3 regions of the Desulfolithobacter sp. genome follow, and region 2 is predicted to be linked to each of the others. Evidence: riboswitches for the same ligand, from Rfam matches in the RefSeq annotation. Region 2 holds a riboswitch; each other region holds the start of a gene.
The links. Region 2 has a riboswitch for cobalamin ahead of ACXJJY_RS08985 (PepSY-associated TM helix domain-containing protein). Riboswitches for the same ligand answer to the same signal wherever they lie in the genome.
Positions count from the first base shown of each region.

Region 1: linked by a shared signal. The riboswitch ahead of thiC (phosphomethylpyrimidine synthase ThiC) and the one ahead of ACXJJY_RS08985 (PepSY-associated TM helix domain-containing protein) in region 2 are both predicted to bind cobalamin.
Region 3: linked by a shared signal. The riboswitch ahead of ACXJJY_RS08430 (TonB-dependent receptor plug domain-containing protein) and the one ahead of ACXJJY_RS08985 (PepSY-associated TM helix domain-containing protein) in region 2 are both predicted to bind cobalamin.

Region 1 is NZ_JBPMMS010000013.1:50,677-57,674, forward strand. Features, by position in the region: gene ACXJJY_RS03065 (two-component system sensor histidine kinase NtrB) at 1-936, shown strand, start outside; gene ACXJJY_RS03070 (sigma-54-dependent transcriptional regulator) at 938-2,299, shown strand; cobalamin riboswitch at 2,337-2,538, shown strand; gene thiC (phosphomethylpyrimidine synthase ThiC) at 2,634-3,998, shown strand; gene ACXJJY_RS03080 (HAMP domain-containing methyl-accepting chemotaxis protein) at 4,077-6,317, opposite strand.
Region 2 is NZ_JBPMMS010000034.1:183,023-190,020, reverse strand. Features, by position in the region: gene ACXJJY_RS09005 (hybrid sensor histidine kinase/response regulator) at 1-84, opposite strand, end outside; gene ACXJJY_RS09000 (ABC transporter substrate-binding protein) at 99-1,091, opposite strand; gene ACXJJY_RS08995 (arsenic resistance protein) at 1,230-2,228, opposite strand; gene ACXJJY_RS08990 (B12-binding domain-containing radical SAM protein) at 2,408-4,063, opposite strand; gene ACXJJY_RS08985 (PepSY-associated TM helix domain-containing protein) at 4,146-4,697, opposite strand; cobalamin riboswitch at 5,026-5,266, opposite strand; gene ACXJJY_RS08980 (M48 family metallopeptidase) at 5,334-6,998, opposite strand, start outside.
Region 3 is NZ_JBPMMS010000034.1:52,248-59,245, forward strand. Features, by position in the region: gene ACXJJY_RS08410 (hypothetical protein) at 1-229, opposite strand, end outside; gene ACXJJY_RS08415 (cobaltochelatase subunit CobN) at 171-581, opposite strand; gene ACXJJY_RS08420 (dihydropteroate synthase) at 596-1,372, opposite strand; gene ACXJJY_RS08425 (ABC transporter substrate-binding protein) at 1,454-2,431, opposite strand; gene ACXJJY_RS08430 (TonB-dependent receptor plug domain-containing protein) at 2,434-4,476, opposite strand; cobalamin riboswitch at 4,646-4,832, opposite strand; gene ACXJJY_RS08435 (M48 family metalloprotease) at 4,934-6,277, opposite strand; gene ACXJJY_RS08440 (putative molybdenum carrier protein) at 6,274-6,747, opposite strand; gene ACXJJY_RS08445 (metal ABC transporter solute-binding protein, Zn/Mn family) at 6,754-6,998, opposite strand, start outside.

The DNA of each region.
Region 1 (6,998 bases), on a different contig from region 2:
CGGTTGACCGGTTTTCCTGCCGGAAAACTGTCCGGCATACCGGTGGACCGGGTCTTTGCCAACTGGCCCGGTGAACAGATCTGTACCAAACAGGGAGTGGTTGCCCTGGAGTATGAAATACAGCGGACAGATAACCTGTCCATCCCTGTCCGGCTCAGCTCTTCTCCCCTGAAGGACCAGGAGGGAAATAGACTTGGTACCGTGGTGATCATTCGTGACATCCGTGATCTGCGGGCCATGGAGGAACAACTGGAGCGTTCCCGGCGACTCGCCGCCCTTGGGCGAATGGCAGCCGGTATTGCCCATGAAATCAGAAATCCCCTGGGGACATTACGGGGATTTGCCCAGTATTTCGGCAATCAGGCAACGGACAAGAATTCCCTGGAATATGCTCAGCTGATGGTGGATGAGGTAGATCGTCTGAACGCGGCGATTTCAGCCCTGCTGCAGTTCTCCAGGCCAAGAGATCCAGAGTTTCAAAAGTTGTCTCCCGCTCGGGTGCTCGAAAAGACAGCCAGGTTGCTCGAGCATGATTTCAAGGCTGGAAATATCCATTTTTCCATGAAGATACAGTGTACAGGGACTGTTGTCGCAGATGAAGATCTTCTGCTCCAGGTTGTTCTCAATTTGCTCAAAAACAGTCTGCATGCCACCCCGGCAGGTGGTCACATAAGCCTGTTCTGCTCTGAAGAAAAAGACACGATCCGGATTACGGTTTCCGATTCGGGCAAGGGTATGTCCGGGGAAGAGCAGGAGAAAATGTTCGATCCGTTTTTTACAACCCGTCGGGCAGGTACCGGCCTGGGTCTGGCTGTCAGTCACCAGATTGTCGAGCAGCATCACGGGCATTTCGAGGTAGTATCAGCCCCGGGCAGGGGAACAGAAATCACGATAGTGCTCCCGGTGACCCAGAAAAAACAAACTGGAAATGGATGATATGCAGGGAAAAACAATTCTGCTTGTAGATGATGATGTGGCTCACCGTACCATGCTCAAGGTCAACCTTGAGGGGGCAGGCTACACCATACTTGAAACCGACGATGGGGATCAGGTTTTGCCGCTGCTGTGGGACCATGATGTGGATTTGATTCTGCTGGATCTGAAAATGCAGCGAATGGATGGCCTGGAGACCTTGTCGCTGCTCAGGGAAAAGGGGCGTATCGAGCCGGTTATCGTTATCACGGCCTTTTCTTCGGTGGAAAGTGCTGTGGCGGCCATGAAAAAGGGGGCCGTCGATTATGTCACCAAGCCTGTTGATATCGAGGCCCTGAATCTGGCCGTGGAAAAGGCGCTTCATATAGAGGCGCTTCGGGAAGAGAATGCACAGCTTCGGGAACGGCTTGGAGAAAAATTTGACTTTGGCAACATTATCGGCCGCAGCAGTGGTATGCAGAGGGTGTTTGAAACTCTCTCGCTGGTTGCTCCCAGCGATGCAACGGTGCTTATAACCGGAGAATCGGGTACCGGCAAGGAATTGATTGCCGGGGCGCTTCATCAAAACAGTCTGCGTAAAGACGGCCCGTTTATCAAGGTCAACTGCGCGGCTCTGCATGAAAGCTTGCTGGAAAGCGAACTTTTTGGCCATGAACGGGGTGCTTTTACCGGTGCGGAGCGGCAGCGTAAGGGTCGCTTTGAACAGGCCCATCGCGGCACTTTGTTTCTTGATGAAATCGGCGATATGTCGTTGCAGACCCAGGCCAAGATACTCAGGGTAATCCAGGAAGGAGAGTTCGAACGTCTTGGCTCCAGCCAGTCTGTGAAGGTGGATGTCCGCCTTGTGGCGGCAACCCACAAGAATCTTCAGCAAATGGTTGAGGAAGGCACTTTTCGGCAGGATCTCTTTTTCCGGCTTTCCGTGGTGCCTATTGAATTGCCACCTCTCAGGGAGAGGCCGGAGGATATACCAGCCCTGGCTGATTATTTTCTGAAAAAATATGCGAAAAAAAACCGGAAAGATATTCGGAGATTTCATCCCCAGGTTCTGATGCTCCTTGGGCGACATGACTGGCCCGGTAATATCAGGGAGCTGGAAAACACCGTGGAGCGGGCAGTGATTCTCTGCCTTGGAGAACAGATTACTCCCCGGGAACTGTCGCCTCACCTGTTGCCGGAAGATATGGCGCCGAACCTGGAGAAGAACGGCAGGCAGGGTTTCACCCTTCGCGACATGGAGCGTGAGGCAATCAAAACCATCCTGGCTCAGACAGATGGTAACCGCTCGAAAACAGCACGTATTCTTGGAATTGCCCGGCAGACCCTGTTGAACAAGATTAAGGAATACGGTCTGGACAAAGATTGAATTGTCTTGTCCTTTTTTCTAATTTCTGGCATATGTGGACACCATAGATCAGTCTGGTGCCGTCGGTGTGGTTGCCGGCGGAGAATAGGGAATACGGTGCGAATCCGTAACGCTCAGGGCCGGCGCTGTAAGCGGGGACTACGGCCGCATGATGCCACTGTCCACATCTTCGGGGATGGGAAGGCGCGGTCGGAGATTGATCCGTGAGTCAGAAGACCTGCCAGGCTGGATACAAGATAACGGATATTGCTGTCCTGCAAGTCCGCGTCAAGGAACAATTCCCTGGCGCGGATTTTTTTTTTGCCGGCCGGGACGGTCTGAGGAGGAAGAGAGCATGAAGACCCAACTTGAATTGGCCCGCGAGGGGCTCGTTACACCACAGATGGAACAGGTAGCTAGCGATGAGGGCAAGGATGTCGAGCTGATCAGGGAGTTAGTCGCTTTGGGAGAAATCGTTATTCCGGTCAACCATAATCGTCCGAATCAGAAGGTGGTCGGTATTGGCACCGGGTTGCGGACCAAGGTCAATGCCTCTATCGGCACTTCTTCGGACATCAAGGACATCGAGCTGGAAAAAAGAAAGGCGCGGATCGCTGAAGAGGAGCAGGCCGATACCCTGATGGAATTGTCCACCGGAGGCGATCTGGACCTGGTGCGGCGCGAAGTGCTGGCCGCCGTTGATCTGCCGGTGGGCAATGTGCCTCTGTATCAGGCCTTTTCAGAGGCCATCCGCAAGTACCGTAACCCAAACAAACTTGACCCGGAATATCTTTTCGAGCTTATCGAGCGGCAGCTGGAGGATGGAATATCGTTCATGGCAATTCACTGCGGGATCAATCGGTACTCCATTGAACGGCTGCGTCGTCAGGGATATCGTTATGGGGGGCTGGTTTCCAAAGGCGGCACCTTCATGGTGTCCTGGATGGAGTATCATGACCGGGAAAATCCACTTTATGAGCAGTTTGACCGGGTTTGCGATTTGATGAAAAAATATGACGCTGTTCTTTCACTGGGTAACGGTATCCGGGCTGGAGCTATTCATGACAGTCACGACCGGGCCCAGATGGCGGAGATGATCACCAACTGCGAACTGGCCGAGATAGGTCGGGAAATGGGGTGTCAGATGATGGTGGAGGGTCCGGGCCATGTGCCTCTTGACGAGATCGAAGGCAATATAATGCTGGAGAAAAGGATGAGCGGCAATGCGCCCTATTACGTCCTGGGCCCGTTGCCTGCAGACTCCGGGGCCGGATATGACCATATTACCGCTGCCATAGGAGCTGCCAATTCAGCCCGTTACGGAGCGGACTTGATTTGTTACATCACCCCGGCGGAGCATCTCGCCCTGCCCGGAGAACAGGACGTACGTGAAGGTATCCGGGCCACCAGGCTGGCGGCAAGGATAGGTGACATCGCGCGTGATCCTTCCATGCGCGAGCGGGAAAAGCAGGTGGCTATCGCCCGGCGTGATACCCGGTGGGAAAGGCAGATGGAGCTTTTGATGTTTCCAGAAGAGGCTCGCAGGATCCGCAGGGACCGTTCACCGGAAAATAAGCGTACCTGCACCATGTGCGGCGATTTTTGCGCCATGGAGCGGGGAATATCGCTATTTGCCCGAGACATACGCGGTGACAAGCGGGGCTGCGAAGAGGAACAGGCCCGGAAAAAAGCGGTAGTATCCGCGCAGAAAGAAAAATAGAGTCTCAGCAGATATGGCCCGGCTGCTTATTGAACAGCAGGCGGGCCTTGTTTGCCCGGAAGGTGAAGGGCAGCCATTTCAGCGGGTGCGAAACGTGACGATCAGTTTTGAGAGCTCATCGGCCATTTTTGCCAGTTTGCCGGCACTGTTTTTGACAGTTGAGCTGAGCGCAGTTATTTCACCGGCCACCTGGCTTACTTCGGCAATCTCCCGGGCAATGTCACCTGACACTGCCGAGCTCTGGGCCACATTCTCGTTGACCTCGGATATGCCCAGAGCGGCCTGCTGAATATTCTCCGCTATCTCTGTTGTGCTTGCGGTCTGTTCTTCCACGGCTGTGGCGATTGAGGACACTATTTTGTTGACCTTGGTAATGACCCCGGTGACCTGTTTTATCTCGTTCACGGTCAGATTGGTCGAGTTCTGAATGGCTTCGATTTTGGTTTTGATTTCCCGGGTGGCATCGGCTGTCTGGTTGGCCAGTTCCTTGATCTCGTTTGCAACCACCGCAAACCCCTTGCCTGCTTCTCCGGCCCGGGCCGCTTCGATAGTGGCATTGAGGGCCAGCAGATTGGTCTGTTCGGAAATTTCGGTGATCACCTCGGTAACCTTGCTGATCTCACCGGCTGCCTGGCCCAGGGCGTCGACCTTTTCAGAGGAGCCTGAAGCAAGGGTCACTGCTTCCATGGTCACATCCCGTGCTTCCGCGGTGTCCGTGGCTATCCTCTGAACAGTTGCCGACAGCTCTCCCACCGCATCGGCGACGATATTGACATTGGTGGCCGCTTCTTCGCAGGCTGCGGCCACGGAGTTCATGTTGGAACTCATCTCTTCGGTCGCCGCTGCAACATTGTTCGCCTTTTCCGATGACTGATCCGCTCCCTGTGACATAGCTTCAGATGATTCGGAAAGATGGGTTGCTGAATCCTGCAAAACTTCGGTACTGTTTCCGACCTTTTTGAAAACCGTGTTCAGTTTCCTGACCATTTGGTTGAGAGACTCGACCAGTTGACCGATTTCATCCCGACCTTTGTTGTCAAGGGTGGTGGTGAAATCTCCGTCTCCCACAAGGCCTGCAAAAGAGACAGCCTCTCTGATGGAACTGACAATTGAGCGGATCGTCAGAAAAACTATCAGCATGCCTGCAGAAGTGGCCAGGATCGCCATGGACAGGATTATGATCGTGGTTCTGCGATTGTTCTGTTCAATCAGCATGCGCTGGTTCAGTTCGTACTTGTGAGAAGTGTCGACGATGTTTTCCACCATACTTTCAACTTTTGATCCAGTTTGTTCCAATGTCCCGGTGATGGTGTTGATTGCCTGGTTGTTTTTATGAAGAGCAAGCAATGCGCGTTTGTAGGAGTTCGTCTTTTCTTCAACCATTGTCAGGTATTTTTCATCCACCATTCCGTTGTCAAAGGCGTCGACCAGGTTGTCGAGCGCATCGATGGTTTCCTGCAGCTCCTGTGGATCCTGGTGGAGAAGATACTGGCTCTCGTGGAGGCTGATATCGAGGGCCAGCCCTCTGGCTCCCTGAACATAAATGGCGCCTATGGATTTTTCCATGTGCACTGCATGCTCAATAACATCCATGTACGCATCATCCTCACCGGCAACCAGCCTGTTCAGTGCTTCTTTGTATTCAGCCAGATTTTTATTGAGTTCCTCCCGGAAACCGGGAACAAAGGACCCTTCGGTGAGTATTTCGTCGAGCATGTCGAGTGCTGAACGTAATTTTTCAAGGATTCGTTCAGATTTTGTCCGGATGTATTCCTTTTCCAGCTTTCTGGTGCTCAGCAGGGTCAGGTAGAGTTCGTCCACCTGGTGTTGCCTGACAAAACTCTGCAGGTCCCGGGCGGTTTTTTTGAGCTGACCACGCAGCCCTGAGTCCTGGTCGAGCCCAATCTTGCGGGAGGTGTCTACCAGGGCTTCAAAGTTTCTCAAGTAGAGTTCAGCGTTCTTTTCGATGGTGTGAGCCATTTTTTTGATGTCTCCGTATCGGGGCCCGGCTATTTTTATGATCTCATCAAGGTTTTTGTCGAGCAGCTGGATTTCGTTTTTCATCTGGTCCAGGTAGTCGATTTTCTTCTTGAGCATAAAGTTTTTTTCGTTGGTCCGGGTCTGGAGCATGTGAATCCTGACATCCTTGGCAAGCTCGACGATTGCCAGGTCGTTATTGAGCAACTCATTGAAATTTCGTTCTGTTCTGCTCGTGTTGTAGAAGCTTGCTCCGAGAAACATGATAAAAAGAGCCAGGAGGCCGTTGAACAGGAAGGCGAATTTTGTTCGCAGGTTGATATTGTTCCAAAATGATTTCATGGAGATCCTCTCTTGGCAGTGACGCTGGATGTTGCCGGCAAGTTGCGGGCCTCACAGGATTATTGGTCTGGTGCAACCGGCAATACGAAAAAATTGCTGACAAAGACGTGATGTCGATATATGTGCTATTTTATGAGCGAGTACCATGAGAGTCAAAAAAATTCAGTTTTTATTAGAATAAGGCTTGATATTAATTATTTTTCTCTTGTCGGCCGTTGGCATAATTATTCTATGATTACGAGATGTTGTATAGCGGCATAAGGAAGTGTGGAGTGTCTGTCTCTGTCTGCTTTAATGTTTGTCTTTAGGTCACGATGTGGGAGTGAAAACGTTGAAATCCATGGATGACCAGGGACTACGTTGTGCTCTCTTTCAGGTTGTGGCAACGCGAATATGTATTGGGTGCCGGGTGGTATGATGAACAGGATGATATGTTATTGTTTCAGATATCGGGAAGATGACTTGCGAACAGATGTAAAACGGCATGGTCGGTCCTTGATCCTGGACCGGATTATTGCTGAAAAACGGAGAGGAGGGTGTCGCTGCCAGGAAACCAATCCGGCTGGAGTCTGATGTCTGCCCCTGGTCCGCCAGGTGGTGGATGATGAGTTGAAGCGAGGGCGAAGCAAAAAATGGAGCAAGTGAATGTGTTTCGGGAGAAAAGGAGAAAGGCTTTGATCA
Region 2 (6,998 bases):
GGACAGGACCAGGATCAGAATAGTCATGCCCAGGAGAAACAGGGTCCGGACCGAACGCAGTGGCGGGGGTAAACGAAGAACCATCGGCTTCTTCTTCCTCAGCGGACGACAATGTCCACGGCTTCCAGGGCATCGAAGGATATGCTCAGCCCCAGCCTGGAGGCCGCGACCAGGTTGATGAACGCGATCTGACGGGCCGGCCGGGGGATGGTCTCCTGGATGGTCTTTCTCGAGTCTAAGATATCCGCGGTCATCTCGGCCGCCTGCGTGCCGCAATAGGCAAAGGAATTGAACAGACCGGCCACCACATTGCTCTGGCGGACATACCGGTCGATCTCATCCCGTTCAATATCCAGAGTAAAAGAAGTGACAACCGGCAGTCCGGAGAGGGCAAGCTCCAGACGGTGCTGAAAAGCCCCGACAATTCCGCCATACACATCGACATTCCTGTCTTTGAGAATCTTCAATACAGCAGGAACCCCCAGGGCGAGATCGGCAAACAGGACTTCGGTCCCATGGCGGTCATCGGCTGCCAGTGACTCATAGGCTGCCTTGAAGGCCATGTCAGCCGGGATGCGTGAATCGTAGACATAGGCGTAACGGCGCATACCAGGTATGACAAGACGGGCAAGGCGCAAGATTTTTTCCGGCGGATACATAAGATAGACCCCGGAAAGATTGGTTTCCGGCGGCCTGGTGAGCGATTCAAGCATCTTCAGGGCCACGGACCGCAGCACCGGAACAAAGAGCTGATCCACATCGCTTGAACGAAGCAGATCACGGGCATAGAGGGAAACCCAGCCACAGGTGATAAACATGTCCGCGGTGGCCCGGTGGGCATCCACCGCCGCCCTGATCTCCGGCACCGAGGACCTGTCGGCCGTGCTGGTCAGGACATCGACGTAGACGATGTTTTCATTCTCCACATAGCCATGCGCCTGCATGGTGGACTTGAAGGATCTGACCAGGGTGGCAAAACCGTTGGGGGTAATGGGATAGCGAATGAAGACAACCTTTTTCGGCTCTTCAGCCTGAACTGTGCCGATAAAAGCAAACAGGAACAAGAGAGCGAGACGGTAGACTGGGCACATCTGGACCTCGTTGGACAGGGAAGATGGGGTCGTTATTCTCAAGTATATGAAATTATCCCGGGCCAAGTCAAACGTCAAAAATACACTTTGAACCCTGAATTCGGCACAAACAGCTGGTACGCTAAATATTTACCGGAATCAGCCCCCAACAGGACCATCATATTTTTCGCCTTGTTTCCGGGCCAGAAAGGACCAGCGGCTGTCCAGTTTCCAGAACCAGACCGCGATCTGTTGCTGGAAGAGAAAAGCCAGGGCGACCATCATCGCGGTCCGGGAGCCAAAGGCCGTGACCGCAAGCCCGATGGAAATGGCGAGATTTCGCAACACTCCGTTCAGGAACAGGGTGATACCGTCCCTGCGGTCAAACAGGCTCCGGGCCAGAAAAACAGTGAAAACCAGAACCCCGAAATAAAAGAGCAGCAGGCCACCCAGGCCCTGAATCAACAGCGTCGGGCAACCAAGGATCATCGGCGCCTTCATGCTGATACTGGTAAAGAGAATATAGACCAGTCCCCAGGAGCTCAGTCCTGGCAGCAGCGGCCTTATATGCTGCCTGAACTCCTCTTCGCTGTAGTACCTCATCAGCCACCGATAGGTGGATATACCCATGACCAGGGGCACAAAAATCACCAGGGAGATGGTCCGGACCAGGTGGGCCACATCGACAGAAACCGTGGTCCCGGCCAGGGCGTACAAATAGACCGGTGCCAGGAATGAGCCCAGAATCAGGTTGGTGGCCGCCATCTTGAGCGAGGCCGGGACATTGCCCTTGAACATCATGGTGAAAGACACCACCATGTTACCGCCGGGGATGACCGAGATGATAAGCAGGCCGGCAAAAAGATCCGGCTGACCGGCAAGCAGAGTTCGGCCTATCAGCAGGGCCCAGATCGGCAGGACCACGAAGTTGAGCCCCAGGTTGCAGAGCATCAGTTTTTTTTCTTTCAAACTGAACAGGTCCCCGGGCTGAAATCCGATCATGGCCGGATAGATCATGAGAATGGTGACCGGGAGGATACAGGTTTTCAGAGCCGAAGTATCAAGAAAGAGGCCGGTGGCCAAACCGGAGAAAAGCACCACCGGGATCACCAGGGCAAGATGTCTTGCCGGAAACGTGAGCAGGTTACGAAATATCATAACAGCGAAAACCAGATGTTTTTCCGGAAGCAGGCCTTGGATCCGCGAACCAACACTGCGGTATTGTTGCCGCGCTCTTCTTCGGACAGAGCAAGGGAAGCGTGCAACTCGGCCAGCATCTTAAACCACCCCCCGGACACAGGCATGGAAGTTCCACCTCTGATTCAGGGGAAGGACTCTTAGTCTGGCAGGACCAGCACCCGGCAATGGTTGAAGACCCCGCCACTCTTTTCAGGCAGAAACGCAACCACGCCACCTAAACCATCAGCACGCAGGCCGAGCTCCTGCAGGGTCTGGCCGGAAAAATACTCGAACTGGCATTTCTTCAGAAAGGCGTCCCGATCCCTGTAACAGTACACTCCGTCAAGGCTCTGGGGCAACCGAAAACGCAACTCATGCCGCAGGACGCCAAAGGATGTGGTCTGAAGATGGGATGGCAGATAGCGAAAGCCGCAACGCAACCAGTCGTAGCAAAGCAGTTCCCTTAGAACCTGTCCGTCATCCCTGACCGAAACCAGTTCGCAAAGTAGCCGACTCATGAATTTCTGGGTCCGGGCCCGGTCAAAAAAGCCTTGCTCCCGGGCCAGGAAGAGCAAAGACAGGAAAAAAGAAGCCGCGTCCTCACCGGTCCTGACCAGGTAGTTCCACAGAGAGGGGAAATAGCGGTTGTTGTAGAAGGCCTCCACCAGTTCACAGAAAAAATAGAGTTCCCGGAGGGTGTCATGTTCCAGCCAGCGGGTGGCCAGAATCTCGTAGGGTGGCTCCTGGCAGTACACCAGGCCAAACTCCGGCGCCCGGGCGGACATCTCTGTGCCCGGCAGTACCTTGAGCAACCCCATCTGGATATGATGAGGCCGAACCCGGAAGAGACGGTTGAACCCCTTGTAGAAGGTGTCTGGATCCTCGCAGGGCAGGCCGAGAATCAGATCCACATGGATGTGGATGGTGTCGAGCGCCACCAGCTTCCTGATGTTGTCCAGGGCCGCTTCCAGGTCCATCCGCCGGTTGACCGCGGACAGGACCGGTGGATGGAGACTCTGGATCCCGATTTCGAACTGAAAACGGTTTGGAGGCACGGTGCGGAGAAAGGAATGCATTTCGCCGGTGAACCGGTCCGGGGCGATCTCGAAATGACACCTGGTGGAACCTGGCCGGGAGACAAGATACGACCAGATGGCCAAGGCACGACCAGGATCATCATTGAAAGTTCGATCGACAAACTTGACGATCGGAGGTTCGTGCTCCAGGATCAAATCCAACTCGGCCTTAACCTGCTCCAGTGGTTTATGGCGCACCCCCCTGGAGGTGGAGGACAGGCAGTAGGAGCAGAAAAAAGGACAGCCCCTGGACGACTCATAGTAGACCTGGCGATGACAAAGCTCGCCTTGAAAATCGTTCGCCTCGTACGGGGACGCAAAACGCTGACTGACCCCGGCCCGATACTCGGTCTTGAGCCGGCGGCTCTGGAGATCCCTGAAAAATTGTCTGCCCACTCCCTCTATCTCACCCCGGACCAGGGTACAGGTGGACGGCAGGCCGGTGAGCGCAGGAGCCTGGGGACCACCGATGACCACCGGCAGCCCGGGTCGTACCCGTGCCAGATCATGAATGAGCCGACTGACATAGGCATGGTTCCAGACATAGACCGAAAAAAAGATGGCGTCTGCTCCGGAACCGGCCAGGGCGAGCAGGGTCTGGTAATAGGGATCACCCAGGGAAAACTGGCTGATCCGTACCCGGCACCCGGGGAGAAAAGTTGCAAGCTCACCGCGTAGATAAAAAAGCGCCAGGCAGGAATGGGAATAGCGGCAGTTGATGGCGACCAGATGATACATGGAAACATGATACCAGTAAACACATCCGGCGCGCCACGTTCTTTCTCAGATTCCGTCAGACAGCACCACCGGCGCCGGTCGCTCAGGCCAGAAAAACACCCACGGCCAGCAGCAGAATGCCCCCGATCACCATCAGCCAGTCCAGGGGACGATAGCGCAGGATAAAGAACCCGGTCAGAGTCAACAGAAAAATCGCGACACTGGCAAAATCGGCCACGACCACCCAGGCGGTGGAGGTCTTGAAGGCCTTGTGCAGCCTGTTGAGATAATTCCATGGTTGCCGCGGGGTTTTCTCGACTTTCTCCATCGTTCCCCGGACCGGGTCTATAATATAGGTGGTCCTGCCATGGGAACCATAGAGAAACTCAATGGTGGAGCCGCCGCGGATACGAATGACCGTGGGATCATCGCTACGCCCGATCTGGTTCTTGTAGAAGTCTATAAACTCCCGTATCTGCCTGGTGTCCGACTTTTCCACCCGGGTAACGCTTCGGTGCCGGTCGATAAAATAGCCAAAACTCTTCCGGTGATTCAGGAGCAGGCCGGTGAAACAGTAAAAAATTATCAACCCGGCCAGAAGCAGGCCGAACCAGCGATGCAGGGTACGGAGCAGATGTCTTGATTTAAAATCCATGACTGCGGGTTCTGGAAAAAGGGAACTGGTTGTTCAACTGTTGAGGGAAAAGCGCCACAGAAATCCGGTCGCAGGACATTTTCCGGTCGAAACGGCTGGAAAATGTCCTGCATGGAAGAGGGCAGCATGGCCGGGATCTGTTGCCGCTCTTCGGGCAGATCAGGGTGCAGGGTGGACCTGCTCTCAGAATCGCCCCCGTGATCCTGTCCACAGCAAAGGGGGCCAACCGGCCATCACGTTTACAAATGGTGGAGAAAACAGCAGACTCTGCCGCAAACGCGGCCTGAACAGACACGGACATACCTCTCTCCTTTCCTCGAAGGGTCAAGTATGGGACATGTTGCCGGCAGGTCTTCGGACTTGTGGACAGGAGAACATGGTTCTCTTCCTACTGACCGTCGCTTCCCATCCCCGAAAGGGGACAGTGCTTTTCCCGTTATCGGGAGACGGTTGTCGTTTCCACTTACCGCTGCGGGACAGTTCCGGATTTGCACCGGATTCCCTGTCGTCCGGCTGGTCGCCAGACTGCCACGCTTCCCTTGAAGCGTACCGGCAATGCAGATTTTCGCCACTGTATATTGTGGCTTATGTTTCGTCAAACACTGAATGAGGGATTTTTTTCTTATGGAAAATGGCTCAGGAATCCTGCCCATCCCAGGTCGATTCCTTGAATTTGCGTATCTGGGCCAGGTAATAGCGCCGGTTTTCCGGATCCAGCTTCAGGGCCTTGAGTTCGGTCAAAATGGCCTCTTCCCTGAGATTGTTGGCCCAGTAAGCCGTGGCCAGAGTGTCTAAGATGTACCCATGCTGCTTGAGAGCGGCAGCAGTCCGGGCCAGAGTCAGGGCGCGTACCGGGTCGCGGAGCGCGGGATCGCTGGCCGTGAGCAGCAGCCAGGCAAGATTGTTGGCCACATCTCCATTGAGCGGATCGAGTTTCAGAGCCCGCTCATAGGCATCAATGGCCTTGCGCTCCATCTTCTTTTCCTGCATCAGGTCGCCAAGCAGCAGAAGCCAGACCGAATTTTTCGGCTCCTGACGAAGTTTCTGCTCCAGCACCGCCTCCATGTACCTTGCCTCGTTTCCGGCGGCCAGTTTGTCCAGATCCACCTGCCAGACAGCCACCACACTGCTGAGAACGATCAGCGTGTAGGCCGTCAGGCTGAGCCAGACCTTGCGGTCATGGTGCCGGATGAGAGAACGGTCCTGTTCACAGCTCTGAAGAAAAGCGATCCGTTCGCCGATGCCGAAATGGTGCCATGATTTTTCATCACGGATATTGCCCGACAGGGTGGCGATCTTTTCAAAAGAACGGATAAGGTGCCAACCGGTGCCCTGAGCCCGGAAGACGTACAGATCGGCCTGCCGTTCAAAGTTGCGGATAAAAAATCCGAAAATGAAACGGAAATAAACGATCATCAACAGGAGGACCAGACCGCCGCTGAAAACTGCCAGCAGGGTTTCGGGCGAGACATGCAGCCACTCCACCGTCAGGTAGAAGAAGTCCCAGCCCAGGACCAGATAGGGCAGCACCCGGGCAAGAGCGCCGGCCAGAAGACTGAAACCGAGAAAAAGATAGATATAGAGCACCAGGTGCATCCGCTTGACATGGCCTATCTCATGGGCCAGCACCGATTCCAGCTCTTCCTGGTCCAGGGCGGACAAAAGTGCCGGAGTTACCAGCAGATAGCGGAGACCCGGGACGACACCCATGATCCCGGCAGTCAAAACCTGCCCTTCAAACAGCGGCCAGTAGAGGATTTCCGCCCTGAAATCCTGCTGCCGACAAAAACGTTCCATCTCCCGGCGCAGGGGAGAATCGGGCATGGGCCGACAGTTCCACAGCCAGCGGACCAGGGGCGGGAAGAAGACGGCCAGGAAAACGACAAAGGACGTAAAAAGAATCAGATCACCCCAGGGCGAGGTCAGGATCTGATGAAAACGAGGCAGGGGCAGGGCCGAAAGCAGATCAAAAACCAGGGACAGAACCAGCCAGGGCAGAACAATGGGCAGATTGGCCTTGATATTGGACACCACGAACCTGGTCGGGGTGTAGCGTCGCTGAAAGACACCCTCGTAAGCAGGTCTTGCCTTTAGCCACATCAGGGACAGAAAAACGAAAAAAAACGCCAGCCCGCCCAGATTCTCCAGGACCGGTAACCGGCCGTCCAGGGAGAGAAAACGGAGGTAATACTTGAGATCAACCACATAGACGGCGACCAGGAAGAACAGAACGGCCAGGAGAGAAAGCCGCCTTTCAGCGGAAAAATAGGCCGAGGCCGAGCCGAAACGGGCCCGTTGATA
Region 3 (6,998 bases), 130 kb from region 2:
CGCGCCCGGGGGAATGGATCATCTTTTGCTGGGCTTTTCGCTCTGCCGCCTGTTCTGCCAGGGAGACCTGCGCCGCCTGTTCGATGGCCAGTTTGAATTTTTCCACCACGCTCAGCGCATATTCCACTGCCAGCTTTTTCTGTACCGGCTCCGGGGCCGACCAATACCCTTTACGTACTGTTTCCAGCATGCGTCCGGTGATGGACTGGTGGGCCCAGTGAGGCGGCATGAAAGAATTCTTTCATGTTCAGTTCGTATTTATCCTTCACATACATCTCATACGCCTGCAGCCACTTGGCATCATCCACCTTTTCCGGGGTGGTCATGGCCCAACCCCACAGGTATTCGACAAAATGGGTCATCTCTCTGGCTCCGGCGTAATCATCCTTTTGCATGCCCTTGATCCACAGCGGATTCAGATAACGGCTGCGCATTTCCCGGCCCAGGGTTTTGGCCATGTCCTCCACCGCGATCTGTCCAGATTTTTGCTGTTGGGAGACAAGGACCATCAGGAGCAGGTCTGCAGCAACCGCCTGTGCCGGCAGGAGTGAGAGCGAGAGGATCAGCAGTAAAAATTTCATCGCTGATATATCCGCTACGCTGCAACCGCCATTGCCGGGCGGAGATTTTTTGCCACAGCCATGAGATTTTTATCTCTGCAGTTCATGATGACCGCGTCAAGACCGGCCTTGGCAAACAGGGGCAGCAGACGGCAATGAAGAGCGGAACGTTCTCCTGCGGCAAGACAGACAGATGCATTGCTGATGGCGATAATGGTTTTCAGGTGGTGGTTGCTCATTTCTCCAATCAACCGGATGGTATCAAGCACCACGTCGATATCCGGCAGGCCGCCACTAAGACGCCAGGTTGCCGGATCCGGGCGGCAGGCGATGACCGGATCGATATAGAGTTGTTCATGGGGCAGACCAACCCGGTCGGCGGTGTCCATCACCTGCATGGCGAGTTGCAGCCGGCCATTGACATCCATGGGTGTAAGGTCGGCGCTGACCAGCAACACTACCAGGTTTGCCTTGAAGAACTTCGCCGTTTCCATGGCTCTGGAGAGTTCCTGTGGATTGGCCGTGACGGCATTGATAGTGGCTGTCCCCTTGTGGATCTCCAGGGCTCGTTGCTGATTCAGGACATGGCTGGAGAGAAAGAGCGGGACATCTGCGCCCTGCTGGATTGTCTCTACCAGCCAGAGCGTGAGGCGGCCAAGTGTCCTGTTCTGGCCAAGATTGATATCCAGTGCGGTTGCCCCGGCGTCCACCTGACTCCTGGCAAGATGCACCAGGATCTCTTCATCCAGATCTTCCAGGGCCTTAAGAAACCTATGGTTCATGATGTGCATGCTTTCACCGATTATTTGCATTGTTTACTCCTTGTAATTCTGTAGTTTTTTGTTTCTGCATGAGATGCGGTTGTCAGGGTTCCCTCAAGCTGTACAGGTCTCTCAATGCTGATCTATCTTCACGGAGGGCCCAGCAAGGAGCGCCCCAATCCCTTTGGCCAGTACCAGGGGCAGATCCTGGAGTCTCCCGGTGTCGATCGGGACTTCCTTATCTGCAAGGTGGTGGGCCACGGCCTGACACCAGAGATCCACATTGCTTAAGTCATCCACCAGCCCTTTCTCATAATCATCACTGATGGCCATGACCGTATTCAGTTCCATGGGGCGTATGACCCGCTGGCGCTTCTCCGCCGGGATTGTGGTAACCTTGCGGGCAATCAGCGCCAGCAGTCGCTCTTCTTCTTCAATGATTGCCGTCGTTTTTTCCTGTCTTTGAAAGATGCGGCCAATAAGCCTGATCAGATCAAAGCTTTCGTTAATGGAATGCGCTGAAAGATTGATGAGAATGGCCTGGTTCCGGAAGTGGGAAACCACTTCTTTTTGCAGATCAACATAAAAGATAACGTCTGGATTCAGGGCCGCCAGCCGTTCAGGATCAGGGCTGGCAAAGCCACCGAGGATAACCTTGTCTGCACTTTCAGGCGGCAGTAGGGAGTGATGGGTGATGCCGACCACCGCATCTGCCGCGTCGATGCGCAGCAGGATTTTGGTGACGGAAGGGACCGGGGAAACCACCCGTTGCGGGATGTTGTTCAGGGTAATTTCCCTGCCGCCCTGCTTCCCCCCTAACAGGGCTGTTCCCCAGGCAAGCAGCAGGGCGGCAAGCAGAAAATGGAGGGTCATGCCGTTTTTCAGCAACAGCATGATGGTGTCAAGGTGGGAAAGAAGGTCGGTCCTGCTGGCCAGAAACCAGGCCAGGAAGAATACGATACCGTAGCCGGCGATGAAACCACAGAGAACTGCAAGCCGCCCTGACAGTGTTGCCTTCCGTGCGAACAGAAAGGAAAGGCCGGCCCCGCTTTTCACGGCGAAGATACCCAAAGAAAAGGCGAGGCCAAGAACAAGGGATTTGATTTCCATGGCTAGAACCTGTACCTGTAGCTGGCATAGATTCCGCGGCCTGGTTTGGGGTAGCCCTTTTTTTCGTAATAATATTCATCAAAGAGGTTATCCAGCTTGAGGGTGAACCGGTGATGTTCCTTAAACGAAATCCCGACCACCAGGTCTGCCACCGTGAAGGAGGGATATTCTATTTCCGGATAACCGGCCGCGGTCCAGTCTGTATCCTTCATTGGGCCCTGGTTGCGGAAATTGAGCCTGGCTTCGAACATCTCGTCCGAGTACTGGAGGCCATAGTTTATCGTATAATCAGCCACGTTGTGGATATCGCCCATGGTTCCGCCGGGTTCTTCCTCTTCTGCCTTGAACATGTAAGTGGCGTTGACAAACAGCTCCAGCGAACGGTCCCAGTTCATCGGGGCCCCAATATCGAAGGATAACTCTGTCTCCAGGCCTTCCATTTCGGCGCTGAGACTGTTTTGGTAGGTGGTGGTGTTACCCGCGGTGACCGTGGTGATCTTGTCGTCCACGTCGGTGTGGAAATATGTAACGTCCATGAACAGGCCCAGCCTGGGTTGCGCATAGCCAAGGCCGATATCCCAGGTGATCGAGGACTCGGGGTCCAGGTCCGGATTGCTCCGGGTGATCATGGTAACCCCGCCAACGTCTGTTTCCGCGTAGCCTGCAAGCTGGGCCGCAGTCGGTGGAACAAAGGCCTTGCCGATGGTGGTGTGCAACCGGATTCCCAGGTCGAAGTTGTAGTTCAGCCCGGCCCTGGGACTGAAGGTGGAGAAATTTTCCGAGTTGGGCGTAAAATCGGTTTTGTAGGGCGTGGGTTTGGTTTCTACATCGAAAGTGTCGTACCGCCCCCCTACAGTGGCGGTGAGCCGGTCGTTCATGAAGCGCCAGATGGTTTCCAGGTATCCGGCCCAGTTTTCCCGGCCTTCATCCGGGGACCAGGGCGCCCTGCGTGTACCGTCCTGGTTGTAGCTTCGGCTTTCCCTGTCGATCTTCTGGTAATCGATGCCGACGACGAACCGGTGTTGGCCCCAGGTGTACTCGTTCTTGAGCTGGAAGCCGAGCCAGTCTGTCTCCGAGTCGTAGCTCCGGTACGGTTCCACCTGGACCAGGGCCGGATACCAGCCGGTATAGTGGCTGTAGTTTTCACTGGTTTCGTTGGTCCGGTAACCGGTGAGGCTCACTCTGCTCTTATCCCCCAGCGGCCCGCTGAGGGTAAAATCCATGCCCGAGCGGTCGATGTCCTTGTGGCCGGACATCTCGTTGCCATAGGCGATGTCACCCGGAGTTTCGATATCGCGGCCCTGGTAGAGGTCTCCGCTGACATCGATCCGCCATGCTCCCAGGTCACCGCCCAGGCGCAGGGATCCGTTCTGGGTCCTGAAGGCCGTGTTTGCCCTGGTCTCGCCGTTACCCATCTCGTAGTCATCGCTCTGTTCGAACCTCTGGGCAAAGATATCGAAGTCGAACCGGTCCCCCAGCCCGCCACCAAGTGCTGCTTTTTCAAAATTGGTCGCAAATGAGCCGTAACCGATTTCCGCAAGACCGGTGAGTGGTCCGGTATGTTTTTTGGTAATGATGTTGACCACCCCGCCCATGGCTTCTCCGCCATAGAGGGAAGAGGCTGGCCCTTTCAGGACCTCTATCCGTTCCACGTTGCCGGTGAGCACGGTCGCCAGGTTGGTGGCTCCGGCCGGCCGGCCGTTGATAAGAACCAGGGTGTGCTTGGTGATACCGGAAAATTCCGGCCGAAAACCGCGGATACCGATGCCGGCCAGGGCGCCGGGGTACTCGATCACGCCGACGGAACTGTTCTTCTTGAGCTGTTCGGTGAGTGTGTCCCCGGTGGTCAGCTCGATGGTCTCGCTCTCGATCACCTCGACCCTGGCCGGAATTTCCTGCACCGATTCTTCACTGCGGGTGGCGGTCACCACCACTTCGTCCAGGGTAACCTTGTTTGCAGGGCTGTCTTCATCCGCGCCCGCCAGGGCCGGTCCAGGCGTGGACACGAGACACAGGGCCAGGGCCGTTCGAATCTCCTTTTTCATCACACTTCTCCTTGTACCTTGTAATGACGTTGAGACGGGTCCGGGGCCGCCTGAAAAGGCAAAAAAAAATCCCCGGACCAATAAACAAAAGAGTTATTGGTCCGGGGATCCCTGATTTTTCCTCGAACAATTCGACAAGCACGTGACTGCTCTTTGTCCGCGAGAGCAGGCGCTTTATGTTTTTCAGACAGGTCTTCTGACTCCCGGATCATCCTCCTTTTGCGCCTTCCCAACCCCTAAGGAGGTCAGTGGCATCTTGCAAAATTCGTCCCCGGTCACAGCGGCGGGCCCGTCCCGGATTCGCACCGGGTTCCCTATTAAGCTCGGCTAAGAGCATCTGAAAATGTACCGATAACGTTACCTGAAAAAATGTGCTCCGTCAACCCGCTTTTGCCGGGAAGATGTGGCCCGTGCCCGCCAGGAGGTTAACGTTCCCGGGGTGTATCGTGAGCGCTGTTCAGCGAATATAGCCCCATTCCCGGAGGCGGGTATATGCGTATTTTGCCTTGTCACCCTGGCGTACCTTTTCAAGAAACGCGGCGTAGGCCCGGGCGGCCTCGTCCCGGCGCTGCATGGCTTCGAGGGCCTGGCCCCGGTAGAAGAGGATGTCCGGATTACCGGGCAGGAGCCGGTCCACCTCACTTAATTCCCGCAGGGCCTGGTCATATTTCTCTTTGGCGAGGCTGCTCATGGCCAAGAGCCAGTGGCCCTGGGCCTCTTTGGGGTAGACCTGGGTGGCCTGGCGGGCATAGCTTAGCGCTTCATCATGGTTATGATGCATAAACTGGCATTTGGCCATAACCACCAGGGCCTGGTAATCGTCCGGAGCGTGGCGAAGAGCAGTGTGCAACAGTTCTTCGGCCTGGCGGATCTGTTTACGGGCCAAGGCGGTTTCCGCCTTCTGGATGGCCCTGATTGCTGGTTTGAGACGGCGAAGACCTGCGGTGTGGTCCATGTAGCGCTGTCGGTGATCCGGGTTGTCGAGCATGGATGCGTAACGTTCATGGGCCTGCAGGCGGGCTGTTTCCAATCGTTCCCTGCTCATGGGATGGGTGGCGAACATGAGCTCGATGGCAGTGGGATTGTGCTCTCCGCTTCTGAGGAGGATTTCCATGAGACCCGCCATGCCAAGTGGTGTGTATCCGGCCCTGGTCATGTATTCCATGCCCAGGGCGTCGGCCTCCCTTTCGTCATTGCGGCTGTATCTGGCCAACAGGGCACCGGCCCCCAAGCCGCCAAGCCTGGAGATCAGCTCCGCCGTACCTTCATGACCGGCACTGGAGGTGGCTATCGAGGCTCCGGCGACCAGCAGGTTGACCAGCAACCCCTTGCCCATCTGCTCGGCTGCGTGCCGGGCACAGACATGGCCGATTTCGTGCCCCAGCAGGGCTGCAAGTTCAGCTTCGCTTTGCAGTTCAACCAGGATGCCTCGGGTGGCGGCGATGGAGCCGCCGGGAAAAGCGTAGGCGTTGATATGGGCCGCATTGACGCCGCGGAAGGAAAAGGGCATGTCAGGGCGATGTGAACGACGGGCCAGCTCCATTCCCACCCGGTTAAGATACTTGTTGAGCTCCCTGTCCATGAGGATACCGTAATCGGCCGAAAACTGGAATGGGGCCTGCTTCCGGTCCAGGGCTATCTCCTGGCTCCGGGTCATCATGACAAGGGATTTTTCTCCTGTCACCGGGTCGGTGCTGCAACCGCCAAGAAAGGGAGCCGTAATGGCGCTTCCACCGCAAAGAAAGAAAAAGCGCAGGATTGTACGGCGTGAAATTCGGGGCAAGGTGTTTGATCCGTTCATGGTGTTTTGTCCGTTTCGGGCCAGTTTATCTGCAGCAGAAGGTCATAAACGGCCCGATAGATACGCGGTTCGCCGCTTGCTCTGGGGCCGGCCACGTTCAGGGTTTTGATGTTATGGTCTTTCAGCCATTGTTCTATGGCTTTTTGAGCTCGTTTGGGATGCCATAGTTCCAGGTCGATATGGAGACAGGGGCGCCGGTGCCGGATGGCCAGGGCCTCGGTCAGGGCCGAGCCGCCGGTGAGAGGGCCAAATGACACTATCAGAGTGCCGTCACTGTCCAGTATGTTTTTCCTGGTTCGGTCCCGGTAGTTGGCCGACGGCAGCTCCTGGAGTCGGTAGCGGTCCGGCAGTGGTCCCTCCTCGGTCCGGCGCCCTCTTGGCAGCCAGCCGCCATGGGGGATGTTCAGGCTGATGGCCGCGTCAAGAGCCGCCCGGTCAGCCCCGCTCTGTCCTCCGGAGATAATTTTCATGTTCTTTCAGGACCCTTTGGGAGTCGACCCTGCCGTTGGCGTCAACGCAGCGGCGATCCGGCCGGCAATACGTTCCATGTTGGCCAGGTAGTCCCGCGCCAGCGGGTCAAGCGGTATCACTGCTCCGTCGATGGCCCTGGCGATGGTCCGGGCGCTGGAGCTTGAAAACTGGGGCTGAACAAAGATGACGTGGACATTATCCTCCCTGGCCGAGGCGATTAGGCTGGCCAGGTGGCGGGGGCCCGGCCCCT